Niabella beijingensis: one gene and its partner. The main gene of each other region encodes a partner of the protein of the gene in region 2 in a complex. Links are inferred from orthologs where the notes say so. Each region holds a gene or a part of one and is shown on either strand. Other genes may lie near its edges.

Region 1 (8,314 bases), on a different replicon or contig from region 2:
TGATGAGCCGGATGATGTGATGGAACTGTTTGACCGTGTACAACACGCAGGGGGTGAAAAATTTCTGTCAAGCGTAATGATGACCTGTAACTGGCTGATCGCACGTGGAAGATATGTGAACATAGAGGAAGAAGATCTTTATATGCCCCCCTCGGCGGCCCTGGCGGGAAAACTGTATCACATACAGATGAGCCAGGTGGCAGCGGGGAAAAAATTCGGGATGCTTAAGGGAGTGAACGGAGTGGCTTTTGAACTGAAAAAAAGCGAGGTCGCCAACCTGGAGAAAATGAGTCTGATCCCGATGGTAAAGGAACAGGGATCCGTTATTGCTTTTTCCGCAAAAACGTTGTTCTCAGGCGACAATATGGGGCTTCAGACCTACTCGGTGGTGCGTGTATTTGATTATGTGACCAAAGTACTGATCGACTTCCTGAACCGCCGTGCATTTGAAAATTTTAATGCGAATACCCGGCGCGAGCTGATGACGCAGCTGGTGATGTTCCTGGACAGCATTTCAGGCCCCCGTAAACTGGTGGAGAATTTTACGATCCGGCGGTTTGAACAGGATGCCGTAAAAAAAGATAACATTCATCTTGATATTTTCATGAAGCCCTATTTCCCGGCCAAGAATTTTCTGATCAAAATGGAGGGGCAAAAGAATGATGGCGGCAACAGCTGGGATACGGATTATGATGACTCGTAGCTATCAGCTGATTGCTATTCTCAACTCTCATCCCGATAACTATCGGGACGCAACTCTCGAATCTCAATTTCAGAATCTCAACTCTCAAAGCATGTATACTTCCGGTTATTTAAAAAAATGTTTTCTTATCACGTTGTGCTGCTTCGTTTATTATGCGCATACCAGTTCCCAGAACATCAATGGGGAAAAGATCATTGTCGGACGTGAAAGCATTACCATTATTAACTTCCCGGATAAGGTGGTTAATATTAACTTTTCTGATGAAGCGGCTTATGATTTTTATATACCCAAACGGAGAGAGGAGCGGTCCATTTCCATTCAGTTCAATAAAGAAAAAAGCAGCGGCCCAACCACTGGTCTGCTGGTAAATGAAGGCGGCCGCAGTCATATGTTCCGGCTGCTGTTCGATTCGGCTTATGATATCAATGACGACAGCCGCCCCCCGTTGTGGTATGATCATTCCAGTCTTAAAGACCTGAAAGCATTTGTAAAGAATCAGAAAACACCTGCAGAAGCCGCACCGGAGGAAGAGCTGGTTCAGGAGCGGGCGCGACAAAAAGAAGCAACCACTGCGCGCAGGGAGGAGGCATTGGCAACACAACAAAGGGCCGGAGAAACGGCTATTGCAAAAGGGCCTGCACCGGAAACAGAAAAGCCGGCAAAACAACAGCAGGCGGCACTGGAACAGGCCCGGAAAGAAGCCGGGGAGCAGGAACGGCAATTAAAACTGGCTCAGGAAAAGGAAGCGGCGGCACAGAAAGCTGCTGAAGAACAGGCACAGAAAGACGCGAAGACCCTGGCTTTACAGAAAGAACAGGATGAAAAAAAACAAAAAGAACTAAAGGAAAAACAGGATGCTGAAGCCCTGGCAAAAGCGCAGCAGGAAGCACAGGAGAAAGAACAACGGCGGCAGGAGCAATTGGCAAAGAAGAAAAAAGAGGAGGAGGAAAAACGTAAGCGAATCGCGGAGGACCTGGCGCGGAAAGAAGCAGCCCGTAAGGAGGCGCAGGAACGCCTGGCAAGACTTGAGGCAGAGAACAGGAAAAAGGAAGCGGATAAAGCCTACTCGGAAGCCGGCCTGTGGCAGCGGTACGGAAAGCGGGGGATCGACCTGTATAATTTCCCGAGAGAACAGGTGGCTACCGTAAACTCCGATTTTTATATAGCAGCAGATACCCTGCGGAATTTCAGGATATCGGATTCATTGCTGCATACGGATATCACTGAAAAACTCAATATACCGGCCGATAAACCGATCAATAAAGGGGTTGCCATTTCACTGGAGAACATCGTATTTAAGGATGTGCATACATACTATAAACTGAAGATCGAGAATAAAACGGACGAAGATTTTTTAATGGGCCGGACCTATATCTACTGGTATGATGCGGCCGAGCAGGCAAAGATGATGGTAAAAGGGAGTTATCTTACCTATATCAGTTTTTTCCCGCTGGTGCGGCCGAAAACAACACAGTATGTGGTGTTTGTAACGCGCTCTCCCAATATGGTTAATAATGAAAGCCTGGTATTGTTTATCGATGAACGCCGGAAGGAAAAAGGCTCCGCCAGTATCGTTATACCGGGCAGCGATTACAATAAGGAACTGGCGAAGGTACAAATATCAGTAAAAAAAGAACCTTCGAACCAAAACAACGGACCGGAGGTGCAGGGGAAAAAGAAAACAAAGAAACACACCGGCAAATAAGTTCGGGTACGGGAATGTCTGTACTCATTTGCCGGATCACAGAGCGGCACCCCTTTAAATACAGTACGCTTTAAACAGCATCGTATTGAAAACTTATAAAAAACATATAATAACAGCGCTGGTATTTTTTATCCCGGTCTCCGCAGCGGCACAGCACATTGTTACTTTTTGCGGGGAACAGGTGCCGATGGATCAGCAGTTCATACAGGATAAGCTGGTCAATACCATTAAGAAGCAGGTGAACGTGGTCAATTTTCCTGCGCTGCGGAAGCGGGCCTTTGCTTATTTCCCGCTCGTAGAGCGGTATCTGGCAGCCTATGGTCTTCACCGGGATCTAAAATACCTGCCTATTGTGGAAAGCGGCTTTCTTACGGAAGAGGAATCCGCGGTGGGAGCAAAGGGCATCTGGCAGATCATGCCGGCTACTGCGCGCAGTTATGGCCTTGTAATTGATGAGACCCGGGATGAGCGGCAGAACTTTGACAAAGCCACCCGGCTGGCCTGCACGCTTATAAAGGACAATTACAATATGCTGATCAGGTTTGTGGGAAGGACCAACTGGCCGCTTACCATTGCCGCCTATAACTTTGGTATCGGTAATATTGTAAAAGCAGTAAAAGCACAGGGGTACAACTATTTTACAATGCGGCTAAATCCCGAGACGGCTTTGTATGTATATAAGATCATTGCTGTAAAAGAGTTGTTCGAATACCCGGAGCTTTACAATTCCAAATTTGGCTATAATATTTTTAATCCAAAATCCGGCCCGCGGACACAGCCTTCCCAAAAGGATCTGAAAGTGGTCAACGACCCGGATGTATTACAGGAGATCGAAAAGGAAGTGGCAAAAAACGCTGATAAGAAAGAAACCGTAGTCCGGGAGGAATATGTAATGGCGCATGTGCAGGGGAAGATAAAGAATTTCCAGGACGGGGATATTGTGGAAGTGGAACTGGATGAGGATCTGCAGACAGCACGGAAAGGGCTTTCTTACAAGGGTTATAAGTTTGGCGTGCAGGGCTGGATCATCGATGACCGTGTATATTTTAAACTGGGCTATGATCATGATGTGACACTGCTGGATACCAATAAAGAGAAGGGGATATTACTGACGGACCTGCTTGCTCAAAAGCGGATCGACGTTTTGCTGAAGAACCTTGTATATGGGAAATAAAAAAACCGCAACAAAAAATGCTGCGGTCCTTATTGCTGAATAATTCAGTTATTTTTTCATTACAAAGCTTTCCATGAATTTGGTATTGAAATTACCGCTCCGGAAATCTTCGTTCTGCATTAATTGCAGGTGGAAGGGAATGGTGGTCTTGATCCCCTCGATCACATATTCACTCAGTGCACGGTACATGGTATCGATGGCTTCGTTACGCGTACGGGCCACGGTGATCAATTTCCCGATCATGGAATCATAATAAGGAGGGATGGTGTACCCTGCGTACACATGACTGTCTACCCGTACCCCATGTCCGCCGGGAACATGCAGGTTGGTGATCTTTCCGGGAGAGGGGCGGAAGTCATTATAGGGATCTTCCGCATTGATGCGGCATTCGATCGCATGCATCTGGGGGATATAGTCGGCTCCGGATACTTTTTCACCCATTGCAATCTTTATCTGTTCCTTGATCAGGTCAAAATTGATCACCTCTTCTGTTACACAATGCTCTACCTGGATACGGGTATTCATTTCCATGAAATAAAAATTCCGGTGTTTATCCACCAGGAATTCGATGGTACCCACGCTTTCATAGCCGATGGCACCCGCAGCTTTTTTTGCAGCCTCACCCATGGCATGCCGCAGTTCATCGGTCATAAACGGGGAGGGGGACTCTTCCACCAGCTTCTGATGGCGGCGCTGAATAGAGCAATCACGCTCACTGAGATGGCAAATGGTGCCATACTGGTCGCCGGCCACCTGGATCTCGATGTGGCGGGGTTCTTCCACGAATTTCTCCATGTAGATCCCATCGTTTTTAAAAGAAGCAGCCGCTTCCGCTTTTGCGGTATCATAGGCCCGTTCCATTTCTGCGTCTTCCCATACAATGCGCATGCCTTTACCACCACCACCGGCTGTTGCTTTCAGGATCACCGGGTAGCCGATCTCTTTCGCCACAACCTTCGCCTGGTCCAGACTTTGCAGCAGTCCTTCACCCCCCGGAACTACGGGTACGCCGGCCTTGATCATGGTTTCTTTTGCAGTAACCTTGTCGCCCATTTTGTTGATCATTTCGGCGGTGGGTCCTATAAATTTGATCCCATTCTCATTACAGATATTGGCGAACTTGGCATTTTCAGCGAGAAAGCCATATCCCGGATGTACAGCATCTGCATTGGTGATCTCCACCGCAGCCATAATATTGGGTACATTTAAATAGGAGTCTACGCTGGCCGGTCTTCCGATACAAACCGCTTCGTCTGCGAATTTAACATGGAGGCTTTCGCTGTCTGCGGTGGAATAAACGGCCACCGTCTGGATGCCCATTTCCCTGCAGGTCCGGATAACACGAAGGGCGATCTCACCTCTGTTCGCAATTAATATTTTTTTAAACATCGAACGTCGTTGATAATTGGATGATTGATAAAGAAAAATAAACCAATCCGGCTGGCAGGATACGGCAACGCCGTTTTCAATGCCCCGAATTGGATGACGGGTAAATTAAGCGGGTTCTACAAGGAACAACGGCTGGTCAAATTCAACCGGAGAGGCATCGTCTACCAGTACTTTTATTATTTTACCACTTACTTCGCTTTCAATTTCGTTGAAGAGTTTCATGGCCTCAATAACACAGATCACTTTCCCGGGGGTAAGGATATCGCCTTCTTCAACAAAGTTGGATTTATCGGGTGCCGGTCTTCTGTAAAAAGTACCGATCATAGGACTTTTAACGGTGATCGTATTCGAGGGCAGTTCAGCCGTCTTGGAAGCAGCTGCGGGAGCCGCTGGCGCTGCTTGTGCAGGCAATACTGCAGGCACCTGGGGCTGGGCAAGCACGGGGGCGGCGGCAACCACCTGGGTGATCTGCTCTTCTTTCTGACGGATGGTGATTTTGAAATCTTTTTGTTCAATACTCAATTCGCCAATATTGGATTTGTTAACCATTTTGATTAACTCCTGGATTTGCTTAAAGTCCATATTTCTTCAAGATTTAAATAGTTTGGGGTCCGATTTTCTTTAGTTAATAGAAAATTCATAAATGAGAAAAGCTAAGGTAAACATTTCAATAGCATTTCTGTGTAATATTCAGCAAAACACCACAATTTATACGAAAAATGGCTTAAAATCGGGTGATTTAAGCCATTTTTCAGCGATATTTTGAATTATTCCTTTACGCGCTCAACGTATTCACCTGTTTTGGTATTTACGCGGATCAGTTCTCCTTCATTTACAAATAAAGGAACATTTACCGTAGCTCCGGTTTCAACTGTTGCAGGTTTCAGGGTGCGGGTAGCAGTATCCCCTTTAAGACCGGGCTCTGTATAAGTTACCAGCATTACAATTTTATCGGGCAGCTCCACGCTTACCGGCAGTTCTGTTTCTGTGTTGATGGCAATGGCCACTTCCTGTCCTTCTTTGAGGAACTGGGGGGCATCGATCAGGCTCTCGGCAATGCTGATCTGCTCAAAGGTGGTATTGTCCATGAAGTTGTAGCCGGTCTCATCCTGGTACAGGTACTGGTAGGCTCTTTTTTCAACACGAACCGGATGGATGGTATCACCCGAGTTCCATGTCTTTTCAATGGTACGGCTGTTGTCCACACCTTTCAGCTTGGCCCACACCTTCGCTGCAGCACGGGCTGTTTTGTTTTCGCCGAATTCTACTACTGAATAAAGATTGCCATCGAGCTTTAAGATCATGCCGCGGCTGATGTCTGCTGTATTTGCCATGTAATTTTTTTTGAGGCGGCAAAGATAGCAGTTGCGGAGAAGTCCGCAAACAGACGATGGGGAAAATATCCGGATCCGTAAAAATTTTGAATTAAAGATTTATATATTAGTAATAAAAATATTTGATAAAAAATATAAATTGAATCACGTATTTTGTATTTTTATCAAAATTAATATGATTTATAAATGGTAATAACAAATAAAAAATAGATAATTGTTTAAAATAGTTAACATTATAAATAATATTAATATTAAATTGCACTGTTTCAATCAGCATCCCGCCTGCCGGGAAAGACCAGAACGATACCAAAACGGCCTGCCCTCTGAAAAGACCATAAACCAGTTTAAAACAAATTAAAATTTTATTGAATGAGGAAAATTCTGTTGCTCACAAAGACGATTTTTATTTCCGGTGCTTTATTGGCCCAGGACGCAACCACGAACGAAGTGGAAGATAAGGGAGATCTGCAGATCAATGGCTCTGTAGATGCGTATTACCGTTTTAACTTTAACCATGCCAAATCTGTCCAGCAGGCAAATAATTTCACCAGTTTTACTAATTCCCACAATTCCTTTGAGCTGGGTATGGCCTCTTTAAAGGCCAGCTATACCAAAGGAAAAGCCGGGATTGTGGTAGACCTCGGCTTCGGAACAAGAGCAAAAGAGTTTTCTTATGCTGAAAGCGGCATCACACAATCTATTAAACAGGCCTATATCACTTATGCTCCCACTGATAATATTAAACTGTCGGCCGGTAAATGGGGTACCCACGTGGGTTATGAACTGCTGGATCCCCAGCTAAACAGGAACTATAGTATGAGCTATATGTTCTCCTATGGTCCCTTCTCACATACCGGATTGAAAGCGGATTTCACTTTTGGAGAGGGCTTTGGCGTGATGGCGGGGGTGACCAACCCAACCGATTACCTGTCAGCCCCCTGGAACAAGAAGTTTATTGTCGGACAGATCAGCAAAACCTCGGAAAAGGTGAATGTGTATCTGAACTACGTAGGCGGTAAGGATACCGCAGCGATCGCTTCGAACCAGCTGGGTCTTACAGCCACAGCGAAGATCACCGACAAATTCTCCCTGGGGTATGACGGCACGGTAAAATTTGTTAAAGCCCCGGATGTGTCTTCACAGTCCTGGTGGGGTTCGGCGCTTTATGTAAATGTGGATCCTAGCGATAAGTTCGGGATTACACTGCGCGGCGAATATTTTGATGATAAAAAAGGCGTGATCGCAAATGCCGACGGCAGTGCGCTGTTCGGAACCTCTATTGTGCAGGGCACGCTGTCCTTTAACTTCAAGCCGGTAAGCGGACTGATGATCATACCGGAATTCCGGATCGACAGTGCGAAGGATCCCATTTTTACAAAAAACTCCGGAGACGGCACCAAGAGCACGGGCACCTTCCTGGTTGCTGCTGTATATTCTTTCTGATTGATACCATTACTGCTGGTAAGAGCCCCGCTGATGCGGGGCTTGTTTTTTTATAACCCGTATGGGATCATGATAATAGCACGGGTGATGTGCTGCTTTTAAAGGAAAGGCCGGATATTTACCCGGCCTTTTTTAATGTCAAAAAACAATGACTACGGATTGTTTTTTTCGAAATCAAAGCGATTGTTTTCCGTAGCTGCCCGGAAGGCTTCCGGATCGCCGTAGGGCCCCAGATACCGGGCACTTCCAAAACCCGGGATGGGATAAAACACGAAGCTCAATAAGATAAGACCAGCGGTAAATCCTTCCTGTTTGCCCAAACGTTAAAAAATATAGCGAAGCTGCTAGGCTTTCCGAACTTCTTATTAACAATATCCTTTACCGTATGGTAAATCTTATTTTAGTGCCCTTGCAATGATACCGAACAGTTGATCCACTCGCCATCAAAATGGGCGTTGTACTTTTTATAAAAATTGATCGCGGGCTCATTCCAGTCGAGTACCTGCCAGCAGATCCGCTGGAATCCCTTTTCCTTTGCCTCTTCAAACAGCCGGTCGAATAAACGG
Region 2 (14,881 bases):
GGTCTACTTTTGGTCTACTTTTTAAAATTGTTAAGCTGTTTTAAAGGTAGTAAAGATTCTCAGTGGATTTTGTTATGAGACTTTGAAAGTCAGCCCCTTAAAAGTAAAGTAGGGTAAAAAGCAAAAAGGATCATCATTGCTGATAATCCTTTTTTGCGGACCGGACGGGACTCGAACCCGCGACCTCCGCCGTGACAGGGCGGCATTCTAACCAACTGAACTACCGATCCTTATACCAATTTTCTGTTGGGAGTGCAAATATAGTAGTAGATTTTTTGCTGTCAAAATTTTTTCGTGCTTTTTTTATCTGAAACTAAAAAAAATAGTGGTTCCCGGTCTCATCTAACAACTTCTGACTCAGGTATTGAAAAGGTTAAACTGCTATTTTCAAATAGCGGCCAAAAGGTGATCAGCCCCGGGGACAGATCACGAGTATTGTTCATGAATACCGGCATCTTCAGCATCGCCACAGCGGATCAGATGTATTTTTTCAGATCGCGCTCCACATCGCGTTTTTTGATGCTTTCCCGTTTGTCGTATAATTTTTTTCCTTTTGCAAGACCTATTTCGATCTTGATCAGCTGGTTTTCGTTCCGGTAGATCCTCAGTGGGATCAGGGTATATCCTTTTTCTTTCAGTTTGGATTGTATCTTCTGGATCTCTTTTTTTTGAAGCAGCAGCTTCCGGTCGCGGTCGGGATCATGGTTATTGACCGTACCGTGGGAATAAGGGGAAATGTGCAGGCTCTTCAGCCAGATCTCTCCCTGATGTATGATACAATAGCTGTCGTTAAAACTGGCTTTGCCCTCCCGCAGCGATTTTACCTCGGTTCCAAGCAGCGCTATACCTGCCTGATAGGTAGCATCAATAAAATACTCGTAATAGGCAGAGCGGTTCTTTATGGAGAGTTGATTGGCCAACGGGTCGATCTGTTTAAATAATTAAAATAAAAATGGTTGGGCATTTTTTGTTTGCCCGGCCATGCACCGGTGCACAAGTGTGCGACGCAACGAGGCTGCCAGCTGCACTAAAGCCCGGCCAGCAATTAATTCCGGAAATGGCGGAGAACGGTTGCCAGCTTATGTTTGAGGTCTCTGCGGTGTACAATAAAATCCAGGAACCCATGCTCAAGTAGGAACTCACTTCGCTGAAAACCTTCCGGCAGATCCTTTTTAATGGTCTCCTTGATCACACGGGGACCTGCAAAACCGATGAGAGCGCCCGGCTCGGCGATGTTCAGGTCTCCCAGCATTCCGAAGGAGGCGGTGATGCCACCAAAAGAAGGATCTGTTAAGAAAGAAATATAGGGGAGCTGCGCATCCGTGAGCTGCGATAGCTTGCCACTTGTTTTTGCCAGCTGCATCAGCGAAAAGGCACTTTCCATCATCCGTGCGCCACCGCTTTTACAGATGCACATAAAGGGGAAACGATGCCGGATGCAATGATCCACGGCACGTGCAAATTTTTCACCGGCCACACTTCCGAGCGAGCCACCAATGAACGCAAAGTCCATGGCCGCAACTACCAGGTCTTCTCCCTCTACTTTGCCTACGGCTACCCGCATGGAATCATCCATATCGGTATTGCTCCAAAAATCTTCCAGCCTTTTTTTATAAGGCTTCAGGTCCGTAAAGCCCAGGAAATCCCTGCCGCGGATATTGTCGAACAATTCTGTGTATTCCTGGTTGTCGAACAGGATATCGTAATACTGAAGGCTGCTGATCCGGTGGTGATAGCCACATTTCGGACACACATACAGCTGTTCTTTCAGTTCGGTCTGCGTGGAAATATAATTGCACTCCGGGCACTTTGTCCATAACCCTTCCTGGGTTTCCCGTTTCTCTGATGTCTTGGTAAGAATACCTTTTTTGATTCTTTTGAACCAGCCTGCTTTATCTTTATCCTGACCAGCCCCACTCAGGTCGGCATCAAAATCTTCAATTTCTTTGGACATATTCGGTTTCCTTGTTTATTGTTTTGAAGAACAAATATAAGCATTGTTCATTTTTCCGCAATCCGGGCGGCCCCGGAACCGGGAATGCAGCGGCGAGACGGGTATCGCTCAGACCGTTATCCCGGCTTTTTTTGCCAGCCAGCTGTTTTTGACCGGGATGATCCAGTCATTCTCCAGAGCCGCCTTATTGAGCACCAGGTTATTAAAATAGAGTGTATCGGGTGTAAGGATATCATGCTGCAGGGCATAAGATACCTGCGATAACGGAACCATTTCTATTTTGTCGTTTTTTACAAATGCCAGTCTCTGCCGGTCGAAAAAATCGACTTTAAATGTCTCTCCCAGTTTTTTGATGAACCGTACCGAGCTATCGGTGCTGCACCCGCTTACCTTTACCTGACTTTCATCGGCAATAAGTACCACGAACTGACCGAAAAATAAATGGCCTTCGGCTTTTACTTCGTCGCTGTGACTGACCCAGGCAGTAACAAATTCCCGGATCTGGTCTTCGGCTTCAAATGCTTCCGCAAGGCTGAGCAGCCTGCTGGATTGATAGACCCAGACCCTTGAATGAGGGGAGAAACCGGGGTTGATCAAATGTTTATATGCTAAATTCATTGTATACTTTTAATTATAACGGGCCAAAGGGCCTGTTAGTTTGATTCTGCCAGCTTTTTCAGGGATTGCAGCACCGGGTTCTCTTCCCCCTGGGGCGCCTCCTGAACGGCGCCCGGGCGGTCATCGACCTGCCGGATCTCAAGGTCCGTTTTTCCGTCAGCCGCCGTTAAGCGGTATTCCATAATGAAATAATGTTCCGGTTTGTCTTCCAGATCCGGTCTTGGAGCAAAAAGATTATAACGGATCTCGTGAAAAGGCTGTACCGTCAGCACGGTGCCCCATTGTTCAAAGACCGTACCCTGCCATTCCGTGGTAAAGCGGATCGGGCCGCCCGGTTTCCAGTCTGTCTGCAGCCGGCTGCCGAACTGCCATAGCTTTACCTTTTCGGGTTGGGTAAGGGCATCCCATACGTTCTCGGGTGCAGCGTTGATCGTAATGCGGGAAATATTGACGGGCATAAGGGTCCTCGGTTTATAATTTATTCAATGGAGCCGGCAATGATCTCCGCTATATCCAGCACCTGTACCGTGTCTTCTTTTTCTGCGTTTTTGATGCCATCGGTCATCATAGTGTTACAGAAAGGGCAGGCCGCTGCAATAACAGATGCCCCGGTTTCAATGGCCTCTTTGCTGCGTTCCAGGTTCACTCTTGTCGTGCCTTTTTCCTCTTCCTTGAACATCTGGGCGCCACCGGCTCCGCAACACAGCCCCTTGCTGCGACAGCGTTTCATCTCCACGAGTTCGGCATCCAGCAATTCCAGCACTTTCCGCGGGGCCTCATAAATATCGTTGGCGCGGCCCAGGTAGCAGCTGTCGTGGTAGGTGATCTTTTTTCCTTTGAAGGAACCGCCTTCTTTGAGTTTGATCCTCCCTTCTTCGATCAGTTGCTGTAAAAAGGTGGTATGATGGATGACCTCGTAAGTGCCACCCAGGGGCGGGTATTCATTTTTTAAGGTATTGAAACAATGCGGACAGGCCGTAACGATTTTTTTGATATTATAATTATCCAGTATCTGTATATTCTGATAGGCCATCATCTGGAACATAAATTCATTACCGGCGCGCCGCACGGGGTCGCCGGTACACATTTCCTCCTTGCCAAGGATGGCATATTTGATTCCTGTTTTGTCCAGCATGGCTGCAAAGGCACGGGTGATGCGCTGCGCGCGCTGATCAAAACTACCGGCGCATCCTACCCAAAACAACACTTCGGGCGTTTCGCCCCGGGCAAACAGCTCCGCTACAGTAGTTATACTCATTCTTTTATCATTCAATTATGCACGAAGGTATAAAAAAACCTGTTTATGGGCGGCCGGTTGTTCGCGGCGCGTTGGGGTACCGGCAAACGGGCCGGAGGCCTGATGGCTGCCCGGTGTAAAAAGCGGTGACAGGAGGTTTGAACGTAACGGGAAAAGGATACCCCTTATATTTGCGGATATTTTATTAATGAGTGTAAGGAATTTTTTTAGAAGGATTGCAAGCTGGGAATTGTGGAACTTTAATGTGTTGTATGCGCCCATCAGTCCGGTTTGGCTTTGGTATTGTTTGCGCAGCAGGTCCTTTTGGTTTTTTACACCCAGCAATCCCACCATTGCGTTTGGCGGATTTGAGGGAGAGGGCAAAAAGGAAATGTACGATCAGCTCCCTCCTGAAGTAGTACCGGTAACCATTTATATACGGAATGGGATCCCTTTTGAGCGGGTGCTGTATAAAGTGCGGCTTTCGGGGATACAATATCCCTTTGTGGTGAAACCGGATGTGGGTATGAAGGGCATTTTATTCCGCGTGATCGAAAATGAACAACAGCTCCGGAAATATCATGAACGGATGCCGGTAGAATATATTGCCCAGGAGAAAGTAGATTACCCGGTAGAGGTGAGTGTATTTTATTACCGCTATCCCTGGGAAAAAAAAGGGGTGGTATCGGGCTTTATTCACAAAGAGCTGTTACAGGTAACCGGCGACGGGCAAAGTTCGCTGCAGGCACTTATTGAACAACATCCCCGGGCACGCCACCGGCTTGCAGAGATGGAGCACCGGCATCAGCACCGGTACCACCGTGTGCTTCCGAAGGGAGAGGTGTTTTATTTATCCTATGCGGGAAATCACAACCGTGGCGCCCGGTTTACCAATCTGCATACATCGATCGATGGACAGCTGTTGGATGTATTTGACCGCCTGAGCCATTATAATGAAAGCTTTTATTATGGCCGGTATGATATCAAGACGGCGTCCATTGAGGATCTTAAAGCGGGCCGGCATTTTATGATACTGGAATTTAACGGAGCGGGGGCCGAACCGAATCATATTTATGACTGCGGGATGCGGCTGGGCGCTGCTTACAGGGTCATTCTGCAGCATTGGAAAGCATTGTTTACTATCAGCCGGTATAATAATAAACAGGGAGTGCCTTACTGGTCGTTCCGGCGCGGAAAGAAATTCCTGAAGGCCTCTAAAAAACACTTTAAGATACTGGAACAGTTCGACTAGGCACGGTCAGCTGCCCCGCTGCGCGCCTGTATTTTGTTGTTTGCTTACAAAGCCCGTGCTTTTGGGTTTCTGGGCCGGTTTGGAAGTGCCCATTGCTGCCCCGGATTTTTTGCCCTTATTTTTCTTGTCTTTCTGGTTCTTCTGGTTCAGTAATGACATGGTCGATCGTTTTGGTAAAGATAGGTGCAAACCGCCAGATTGCCAACGGTGCAACCGGGACTGTATGGTCACACAAGCGGGCAGCGGTACAACAAAAATTCTGTGCCCGGCTGCTGCTGCAGGAACCCGATCTTTTCGTACAATTTCTGGGCATTAATATTATCCGTGGCTGTTTCCAACTGCAAAAAATGAGCCCCGTTCTCAATTGCAAAATGCAGGGCCCGCCGGATGAGGGCTTCCCCGATACCATTTTTCCGGTAAACATCCTGAACAAAAAGATCATTCAGGATCCAGTTCTTTATGGTCCTTACAGAAGAGTAGGTGGGGTAAAGTTGTGTAAAACCGACCGGATGCTTTTCACCGGTGATATCCGCAAACGCTGCAAAAATGACGGATTCATTATTGTTTAAGCGTGTTTCCAGGAATTGTTGTGCCCGTTGCAGGTCCGATGCCTGCTTATAAAATACCCGGTACTGGTCGAAAAGCCGCACCACCAGGGCTACTTCGTGCGGGCGGATCTGTCTGATCTCCATTTGATTGTTTCTGATTTTTTATTGCTGCTGATAATGATATCAAAAGTAAGGATTAAATAGGGTGTCCGCCGGCGGATCTTTAATCGGCAAACAATTCTTTTCGCTCCGAGGTGTGCACACTGAAATAACCCAGGGCACCACCGGTGATATTTGATCCAGGATTTCCGGGGTTGGCAGTGCCGCCATCGCCCAGCGCATTTCCTTTTAACTGGTAGAGATAATCATAGGTTTCCTTGGTAATGCATTGCATCTCTACGGTAACCCGGTCGTATTTGTCAACAAATGTAGGCGTTCCCTCATCTGTAAACACATCCAGCAACTCCATGGTCATCTGGTTCCCGTTAAAAAGCCGGTCATTTTCAATAAAGATCGTCGTATTCTCAAAACCATCTACCCAAAGTATAAAACGATAGTAATTACCGGGAGCAGGAGGGTCGCGGAATACTACTGTCGGAATGCGGAGGTTCCGGCCAAGGATCGTGCGGCGTGTAATGAACAATGAATCCATCCTGATTTTTGCAGGCATTACAGACCGGGCTGAAAATTGTTCCGTTTCTGTGCGGATGTGAAGGGTATAGGAGCTGCCGGTACTGGCAGTAAGGTGTCCGCCAAATCTTCCGTTCCCAAGATTGGTTAGAAGTACCGGTGTGCTGTCATCACGGGCTATCGACACCACAGCGCCATCTTTACCCGAATAACTGTTAGGCTCATATATGGCAAGTGTTTCGGAAATAAAAACGATGGCCGTGTCTTTCAGGTCGGAAACGGATGCCTCGATGACCGTTTTACGGGTGCCGTCGTCATCAAAGTCCGGATAAATGACCTTCCTGCAGGAAAACAGGGTCGTCAGTAACAGACAAATGCCGAAAATGTATTTGCAGTTGGTCATCATCAGGGCAACGAAATTAATCTTTTATTTTCTAAAATATTTTTTGTATCTTGGTCCCGGTGTTTTTCATAGGTTAGCAACGGCCAGCTCTTTTCAGGGCCGGCCTTTTTTTATGCAAAGAAACCATGAAGAGTTGCGTTCACGGATTACACGGACTGTTAAGTATGTTAGTGGTGGCATTTCTGTGTGGATCTGTGGCATCAGTGAGCCCTTCTAAAATCGCTAGGGCCACAAAGGCGCGAAGGCACAAAGAATCTATACGGTTATTGCCGGTATTTGTTCCTGAGGATTACACGGACTGTTAAGTATATTAGCGGTGGCATTTCTGTGTGAGTCTGTGGCATCAGTGAGCCCTTTCTAAAATCGCTGGGGCCACAAAGGCACGAAGTCACAAAGAATCACGAAGATTTTTTCTTTGGGTTTTACTGTTCTTATTTATCACGATCCCGACCGCCTGTCTCCGGGCGCTGGAGTTGAACCGCTAAAAAAGCACCAGCTGGTTGCTGCCGGGGGGCGTACCGGAATCAGTTCCGGATACATCAAAATTAGACAGGCCAACACCCAGGAGTCTTACCCGTTTCTGAAAGAAGTCTGTTTTGTCCAGGATCATACGGATGGTATCCAATATGCGCACCTCGTCGTTGAAAGCAGTAAGAAGCGAATGACTGCGGGTATTGATGGTAAAATCATGGAACTTGAACTTTACGGTTACGGTCCGGCCCTTTAGTCCTGCCCGCGTTACACGTTCTGCGAGCCTCCCGGTCAGAATCTCCAGTTCGTGAAGCATGGCTTCTTTTGTAGTAAGATCTTCCTGGTACGTATCCTCCACGCTGATGGATTTTGTTTCCCGGTCCGGTACCACAGGCCGCTCATCGATACCGCGCACGATCTGGTAATAAAATTTACCTGGTTTGCCAAAATGCTGTACGAGTTCGGCTTCGGTAAGCCTTTTGAGGTCAGCGCCGGTATGAAGTCCCATGCTCTTCATTTTTCCCGCCGTTACTTTGCCCACACCAAAGAATTTTTCCACCGGCAGCCTTTCCATAAAGGCTTCTATTTTTGAAGGGCCGATAAAGGTAAGGCCGTCTGGTTTTTCCATGTCGGAAGCGATCTTGGCGACGAATTTATTAACCGAAACCCCTGCAGAAGCCGTCAGCTGTAATTCTTCCCGGATCGACTGCTTGATCTCCCTGGCGATATCGAGTGCCGAACCAATACCCATTTTGTCCTCTGTTACATCAAGAAAGGCTTCGTCCAGCGAAAGCGGTTCTATCTGATCGGTATAACGGTGAAAGATCGCCCGTATCTGTTGGGAGACCATTTTGTAAACCGGGAACCGGGGAGTGATAAACAACGCATCCGGACAAAGCCGCTGCGCCGTTTTGGAGGGCATCGCCGACCGGATACCGTATTTCCGGGCCTCATAACTTGCAGTGGCCACAACACCGCCACGTCCTTCCGGCGAGCCGCCCACTACTATTGGCTTGCCCCTGTATCCGGGAAAATCGCGCTGTTCCACAGAAGCATAGAAAGCGTCCATGTCGATATGGATGATCTTACGTTGCAAGCGGCTTTTAAATGCAAATTAATAAACATTCTGCGGAAAGCTGCAGGTGCCGGCGGCATGTTATTTTTATACGCGTCGTTTTTAATAAAATTAATAAACAAAGTGTTTATTTTGTTTATTAATTATTACCACTTACCTTTGCCGGGACAACACTCTTTTTAAAACAATAAACAGCAGCATTATGAAACATGAACTTCCCGTATTACCTTATGCACCTTCCGCACTTGAACCGTATATTGACACTCTTACAATGGAGATTCATCATGGAAAGCATCATCAGGCCTATGTAGATAACCTCAACAAAGCCATCGCCGGTACGGCGTATGAGAATCATACCCTCGAGCAGCTGGTGGCAGAGGCAGGTGCTATCAGCCCGGCTGTAAGGAACAATGCCGGCGGACACTGGAACCACCGTTTTTTCTGGAATATCCTTTCTCCGTCCGGTGGTGGCGTGCCCGGTGGCGCACTGGCAGCAGCCATTGATACTGCATTTGGTTCTTTCAATGATTTCAAAGACCGGTTCAATGCCGCAGGAGCTGCCCGATTCGGTTCAGGATGGGTATGGCTGATCGTTACTGAAGCCGGTAAACTGGAGATCACTTCCACGCCAAACCAGGATAACCCGCTGATGGATGTGGCGGAAACAAAAGGCCGGCCGGTTATCGGCGCCGATGTATGGGAGCATGCCTATTACCTCAACTATCAGAACAAACGCCCGGATTATCTTGCTGCTTTCTGGAATGTCGTGAACTGGGAAGCTGCAGGAAAATGGTATGCATCCGGGAAATAAGAAAGCAGCATTCTTCCAAAACCTGTATTACGTTCCGGGTGTGATCTGTTCGCTATTGTGTTAGGACTACGTCATTCAACTACCCACCACGAGTAACTGCCGGGTGCCAGGGTGACCGGTAACCGGATCTCGTAGTTCCGGTTGAGCCGGTAATTTTTGGGAGCACCTTCCTTTTCGCGGACCCGTGCTGTGGTATGGAGTCCCGTATAATACAATGGTATGACGAGCTGCTGTTCTATCGGTTTACTGGTGGGGTTGAAGAGCAGCAGCAGTCCTTTTTCTTTTAGCAACGGGTTTACATGCAGCCAGCCGTCCCAATCCCTCCCGTCGGCCCTGCGTACATGAATGATATCCGAATTGAGAATGGACCGGTATTTTTTATACCACCCGATCACTCTGGTTACAAGGGCTTTCGTACGGTCTGTGTCATAGAGACGCGGACCGCGGTAACAGGCCTGTATGCCGGCGCCGTAGTACTGCATCATCAGTTGCTCATAATCGTCCAGGTGTTCGGAAAGCGGCTCCAGCACTGCTTCGGGCCCGCCTCCCTGGTAACGGGTCAGGGGTACGAAACCCCAGCCCATGGAAGGTGTTTTGTCCCAGGTACCGTCGAAGATGTTTTGCCGGTTCAGTATTTTTTGCTGGGCACGGGAGAGGGAGAAGTTCACTTCCCGGTAGCCGAGCGCGATCTTATTGGTGCCGTCAAGAAAATACCAATCCGGGGCATTAATATAGATACCACGGGCATTCAGCCAGTGGTACAGCTCTTTCTGCAGTTCCATTTGCCGCCACTGGCTGTCGTCCAGGTCGCGGTGGCCCGGGTGTTGTGTGGAGGCACAGCGGTCGCCGGGGTAGGGACCGTCATTTTCCCAGATATCAAAACCGGTGGCATTGAAAAACTGTTTTACTTTATCCCGGTAGGCCAGTCCCCACTTACTTCCAAAGCAGGGTGCATTACCAAAAAAAGCACCGCCTGTTTTTCCCGTTTTAGGATTGATCACGTCATCTTCCTCACTGATACGCCGGGAGCTGAAAAGGGAATACACGCCGATCCGGATGCCCTTTTTATGGGCATAGTCTGCCAGTTTTTTGCAGCGGCTGATGTTCCCGGGGGAAACATCTTCCATATTGATATGACTCCCAAAGCTTAGTATCACGGCTTCACAGCCGGTGGCAGCGCATTGATCTACCGCATGGTATACCTCTTCATCTTTTTTGCTGACAAGGTGCATAAAAATGGGATTGGCAGTGATCCAAGGAGCAATGGTGCGGTACATTTTCTGAATGGCCATTCCCCTTCGCTGGCGGTCGTAACTGTCGGTGGCCAGCTCGTAGGTGCGGATGGAGGTGAAGCTTTCATTGGGCCGCAGATCAATCCCGGGGCCATATTCAGGGTAGACCTCCATCAGGCAGGGGGTCTGCAGCTCATAGTTGACCTGCGAAGTGTAGGCGGGATCTGTTTTCCAGTGCAGGGTCTGGTCGCTCAGGTTATAACGCATGGCGTTGTTAAATGCGTAATTGGATTCAATATAAAGACCGGAAGGTTTCTCCATTTGTTCGGGACTGCCCACAACCGCGCTTTGCTCTTCCACCATTCCCAGGATCTCATTTACCACACGGCCAAGACGGAAAGTCCGGCCGGACCTGTTTTCGATACTGAGCCATTTGGCGATCAGCGGCAGGCCATCATAGAGCTCATAATGCACGGTCACCTTCAGACCCCGGAGCGGAACGAGCGGCGAATGATAGGTAAAGCTTAGCAGCTTCCCTGTGGCCGGTTTCGTGTTGGTAGCCCAGCTCTTGGTCTGCGGCGCAAGATAGGGTGGGAGGTCAGTGACCTTATATTCTGTAAAAACAAAATCGCTGTCGTTCTTCTTAAATGAATCGACCCATTCCGGAAGCAGGTAAGCCTGCTCCTGTTGCCCGTAAAGCCCCCCGATGTTATAAGGGAGGCCGTCAATGCTGATCCGGGCTTCGGGCTTTACTGAGCGCAGCAGCTGTTGTCCGGTTATCCTGTTTTTATAATCGATACATGCAAGATTGGGCCGAAGGCGGAACCGCCGCTGAACAAGGCCGTTGCTTAACAGAAGCTCTTTTTTATCAGCGCTGCTGTAAACTCCGGCCCTGGCCGTAACGGGGGTGACCAGCCAGTCGCCGGATACAGCGGGGAGCGTTGTTTCAGAAGGCAGGGGCAGCATCTGCTGGGTTACTCCCTTGTGACTATAAAAAAGGAACATTAAAAGAATGGCAAGACGGATCATGTATAAAAATTATCGTACTAAGATAAGGCAGCAGCGTTGACTGACATGATACGCGGAATAGTTTATTTTGATAAATGGTGATGGTTGATTGTCCGTTTTAAGGAACCGGTGGCTGTCCGGGTTCAAAAATACCGGTTTGCCGGTATTGATACAGCGACGAACAGTGTCTTGTTTTGTGTTTTATTGGACCCTGGTCGTCCGGCCGGTTGCCTGTAAGCGCCCTGTGCCGGCTACCGGGTCTGCTTTTTGAAACAACTATTATCTTAAATTTATTGACCTGATACAAAAACCACAATTTATATGCAACGCAGAAAATTTCTTCAATCGTCGCTTGCTGTTACTGCAGGTATGACATTAGCCGTGAACCAGGCGGACGCAGGTGGCCGGTCTTCCGCACAAAAAGAGGTGTACGAATGGCGGGAATATGAAATGCGCTTCGGTTCCGATCAGGGACAACTGGAAGATTATTTTAAGACGGCGCTGATCCCCGCATTGAATCAATACGGGGTGAAAAAGGTCGGTGTCTTCAGGGAATGGAGCCCTTCGGAACCCGCCAGGATCTATTTGCTGGTGCCTTATGCATCGCTTGATCACTACCTTTCTGCGAATACAAAAATAAAAACGGACGCAGGGTATATAAAGAACAGCGCGGCATACGACAGCATACCGGCTGACAAACCCGTATACAACCGGTTTGGCTCTTCCCTGATGATCGCTTTTGATGGCTTTCCTGCAATGGTGGCACCCCCCGGCGGATCGCGGATCTTTGAATTAAGGACTTATGAGGGATATAGTGAAGACGCGGTACGGAGAAAAATTAAAATGTTTCATGACGGGGAATTTCCCATTTTTAACCGGGCGAAACTGAACCCGGTGTTCTGTGGTGAAGTGATTGCCGGTGACAGGCAGCCCCGCCTTACTTATATGATCACCTGCAACAATATGGAGGAACGGAACAAAGGATGGTCCGCCTTCATCAGCGATCCTGCGTGGAAAAAGCTGGTAGCGGACCCTCAATATGCCAATACGATTTCCAAGATCAGCAATACTTTTTTGATTCCCACAGCTTATTCGCAGGTCTAAGATACCGCCATCTTGCTTTAACCGGCTATTTGGCGAACAGGACCGGCTTATGTTCTTTTACCTGCTGCAATTTTTTTATATGCTCCTCCCGGAATGCTTTTGGAGACATCCCGGTATTGTTTTTAAAGAACCCGGAAAGAGAGGAGATGCCGGTAAAGTTAAGATCATACGCGATCGCCTTTATCGACTTGATAGGATTGATCAGCTGGTGTTTGATCTCAAGAATGACCTCGCTATGAATGATAGCAGACGCCGTATTGCCATAATACTGCTTGCAGAGAATGGTAAGATAGTTGGGTGACAAGAACAGCTTGTCTGCATAGAACCTGACGGACCGTTCTTCTTTAAAGTGGAGCATCACGAGGTCCATAAACCGGATGATGATGGGCGGGATCGCTAATCGGTCTTCTGCCGGAAAAGTGGTATATATCTCCCTGCTGACCATTAATGATATGATAAAAAGCCGGTAATTAATGATCTCCAGCAAGCCTCTTTGGATGCTTAGTTCGTCCCCGATGCTTTTCAGTTCATGTACAAGTTTATAAAAGGTGTCCCGGGGCAAATCCACCACGGGATTTTGCTTATAATAGTAGTAAGGATATTTTAATAAATTGCTGAAGACCTCGAATAATTTCCTTGATAACAGGATCTCATGCACAAGAGTATCGCCGTCCAGTGACCAGTGATGGATCTGCTCGGGGAAATAGAGATGCATTTGCAGGGGGGCTATATTGTAACCGACGCCATCAATAGTATTGATACCTGCACCATTTTCAAACAGCATCAGCACAAAATAATCGTGCCTGGTGGGAAAATGACACTGATAGTTATCGCCTTTCATCTCCAGGTAAATAACATCCGTATATCGGTTCAAAAATTGCTGTATTTCCGAAAAGTTCAAACTGGGATACTCTTTTGTTTGCTCCATCTGTTTATTTGATCAGGTATAAAATAGCGCTGTTTGTCCTGCAAGGACTGCAATAAATACCGCGAAAGAAGAAACGCTTTTTTTGCTATGATGCACGGGCACAAGTTATCTATTTGACGGAGCTTTGTCTTTCTTAAAAAGAAGTAATACTTATATGGATCATTCCAATATTTATTTAAATTATAACTTATGGTTTCCTGCTAGTGCTGAAGTTGTTCCTGCCTTAAATTTAATCGGTCCGATGTTATTTTAAAATACATCGATTAAATTCCTTTATCAGTTAAATAGGGACTGATAAGGCTATCTGTATTTCTTGTCAGGGTTTATATAACTATAATTTTCCCCGTTCTTCTATAAACCCCTGGAAAGCTATAATATTCAAAACTTTTTTAAGAATATTTGAAAGTTGCATGAAGCCTCGTTAAGTATCTTGCCGGCATATTTGGCAATAACTTTTAATCTTACAATCCTTCCAAATGATAGTCAGGAACATGCTGCTGGTGTTTGCCTTACTGGTCAGTATAATCAGCGTTGCGCAACGGGATAAGCTGCATTTCTTATCCGGCAAATATGAATGGGCTTTGAGAGCCGCAAATCAGAAGATGCTGGCGCCCGGTAATAATACTACCTACGGGTATGAGCTCTTTGAGCTGGATAATGCAACCGGAGCTGTAAGCGGTTCCAATGCCTATAATAAAATACCTGATGAATATGCTTCCGGGTTAGATCAGGCTATTGGCGTAAACACGGCCAATTATCTCTATTACATCGGTGCCAATGAAAACTATAATGCATACAATATCTATTCGGCGAACACGACCGGAGGGTATCAGCCGGGCACTAACCGGCTGGTTGCAGCAAATCTTGGAACCTATACTTCAGACGGGGCGGCTATGGCTGTGGACAGATCTGATAAAGCATGGTTTATTACCAACACCGGGGAAGAAGATGCTGATTATAATATTATAGGATTCAGTGCTCAGGCCTATTCATTTCAAACCAATGGAAGCGGAGATCTCGCCGACTTCGCTTCAAATGGGAAAATACAGGCAGGGGATCTTCCTTACACTACTATCCAGGACATTTGTTTTGATAATAACGACAATATGTACTTGCTGGTTGCCAACGGCAGCCCCTATGTTGGATATTCCTATGCAACACCTCCCGACGAGGTGACGTATTATATTTACAGGCTGACGGCAGCACAGATCGCTGATTTAGCAGCAGGCTCAGACGTCACTATGCAGCGGCTCTGGCAAATTACCCGCGCTGATGGAACGCCCATAACAGGCTCAATCAATGGAACTCCGCAGAACCCCACCTATCCTGCCGGTCAATCCGTGCTTGGCGGACTGGCAATAACCGCCACAGGCCGGCTACTGGTGTCGGCCGCAGAATCACCGGACGAAAATACCTTTGCACAATATGTTTGGGAGTTGGCTCCAGGCGGCAATAATACCGTTATCAGTAACACCAGCACTACAGATGTACAAACTACCGGTGCTGGTGATCAATGGGGTTTTTATGCTTCGGATTTAGCCACCAATATTTTTGATGTGGCACTGCCGGTCAAATTTGGTAAAATTGCCGGCCGGTTCCTGAGGAATCGT

The links.
Region 1: the proteins of accD (region 2) and accB are in contact, whole or in part, in a solved structure (PDB 8UXZ), measured with the Escherichia coli proteins. The link is inferred for Niabella beijingensis from one-to-one orthologs.

The regions. Positions count from the first base shown.
Region 1 is NZ_JAIQDI010000001.1:1,352,009-1,360,322, reverse strand. Bases 3,816-6,666 are described here. They hold accB (acetyl-CoA carboxylase biotin carboxyl carrier protein), read right to left. Parts: upstream 5,554-6,666; coding sequence 5,077-5,553; downstream 3,816-5,076. Other genes in these bases: efp (elongation factor P), read right to left, coding at 5,739-6,305; accC (acetyl-CoA carboxylase biotin carboxylase subunit), read right to left, coding at 3,816-4,971. Outside these bases: K7B07_RS05685 (DUF5458 family protein), read left to right, coding at 1-703; K7B07_RS05680 (hypothetical protein), read left to right, coding at 795-2,408; K7B07_RS05675 (lytic transglycosylase domain-containing protein), read left to right, coding at 2,494-3,582; more of accC, read right to left, coding at 3,631-3,815; K7B07_RS05655 (porin), read left to right, coding at 6,675-7,748; K7B07_RS05650 (DUF5684 domain-containing protein), read right to left, coding at 7,901-8,068; K7B07_RS05645 (GNAT family N-acetyltransferase), read right to left, coding at 8,149-8,314. UniProt on the Escherichia coli protein: This protein is a component of the acetyl coenzyme A carboxylase complex; first, biotin carboxylase catalyzes the carboxylation of the carrier protein and then the transcarboxylase transfers the carboxyl group to form malonyl-CoA.
Region 2 is NZ_JAIQDI010000002.1:1,420,741-1,435,621, forward strand. What follows is about bases 1-2,936. They hold accD (acetyl-CoA carboxylase, carboxyltransferase subunit beta), read right to left. Parts: upstream 1,955-2,936; coding sequence 1,046-1,954; downstream 1-1,045. Other genes in these bases: smpB (SsrA-binding protein SmpB), read right to left, coding at 477-920; K7B07_RS21970 (hypothetical protein), read right to left, coding at 2,063-2,572; K7B07_RS21975 (SRPBCC family protein), read right to left, coding at 2,608-2,936. In the rest of the region: more of K7B07_RS21975, read right to left, coding at 2,937-3,030; K7B07_RS21980 ((Fe-S)-binding protein), read right to left, coding at 3,051-3,830; K7B07_RS21985 (hypothetical protein), read left to right, coding at 4,018-5,061; K7B07_RS21990 (hypothetical protein), read right to left, coding at 5,068-5,220; K7B07_RS21995 (GNAT family N-acetyltransferase), read right to left, coding at 5,289-5,753; K7B07_RS22000 (DUF4249 domain-containing protein), read right to left, coding at 5,833-6,645; dinB (DNA polymerase IV), read right to left, coding at 7,124-8,209; K7B07_RS22010 (superoxide dismutase), read left to right, coding at 8,391-8,999; K7B07_RS22015 (alpha-galactosidase), read right to left, coding at 9,071-11,260; K7B07_RS22020 (NIPSNAP family protein), read left to right, coding at 11,561-12,343; K7B07_RS22025 (helix-turn-helix domain-containing protein), read right to left, coding at 12,369-13,271; K7B07_RS22030 (hypothetical protein), read left to right, coding at 13,748-14,881.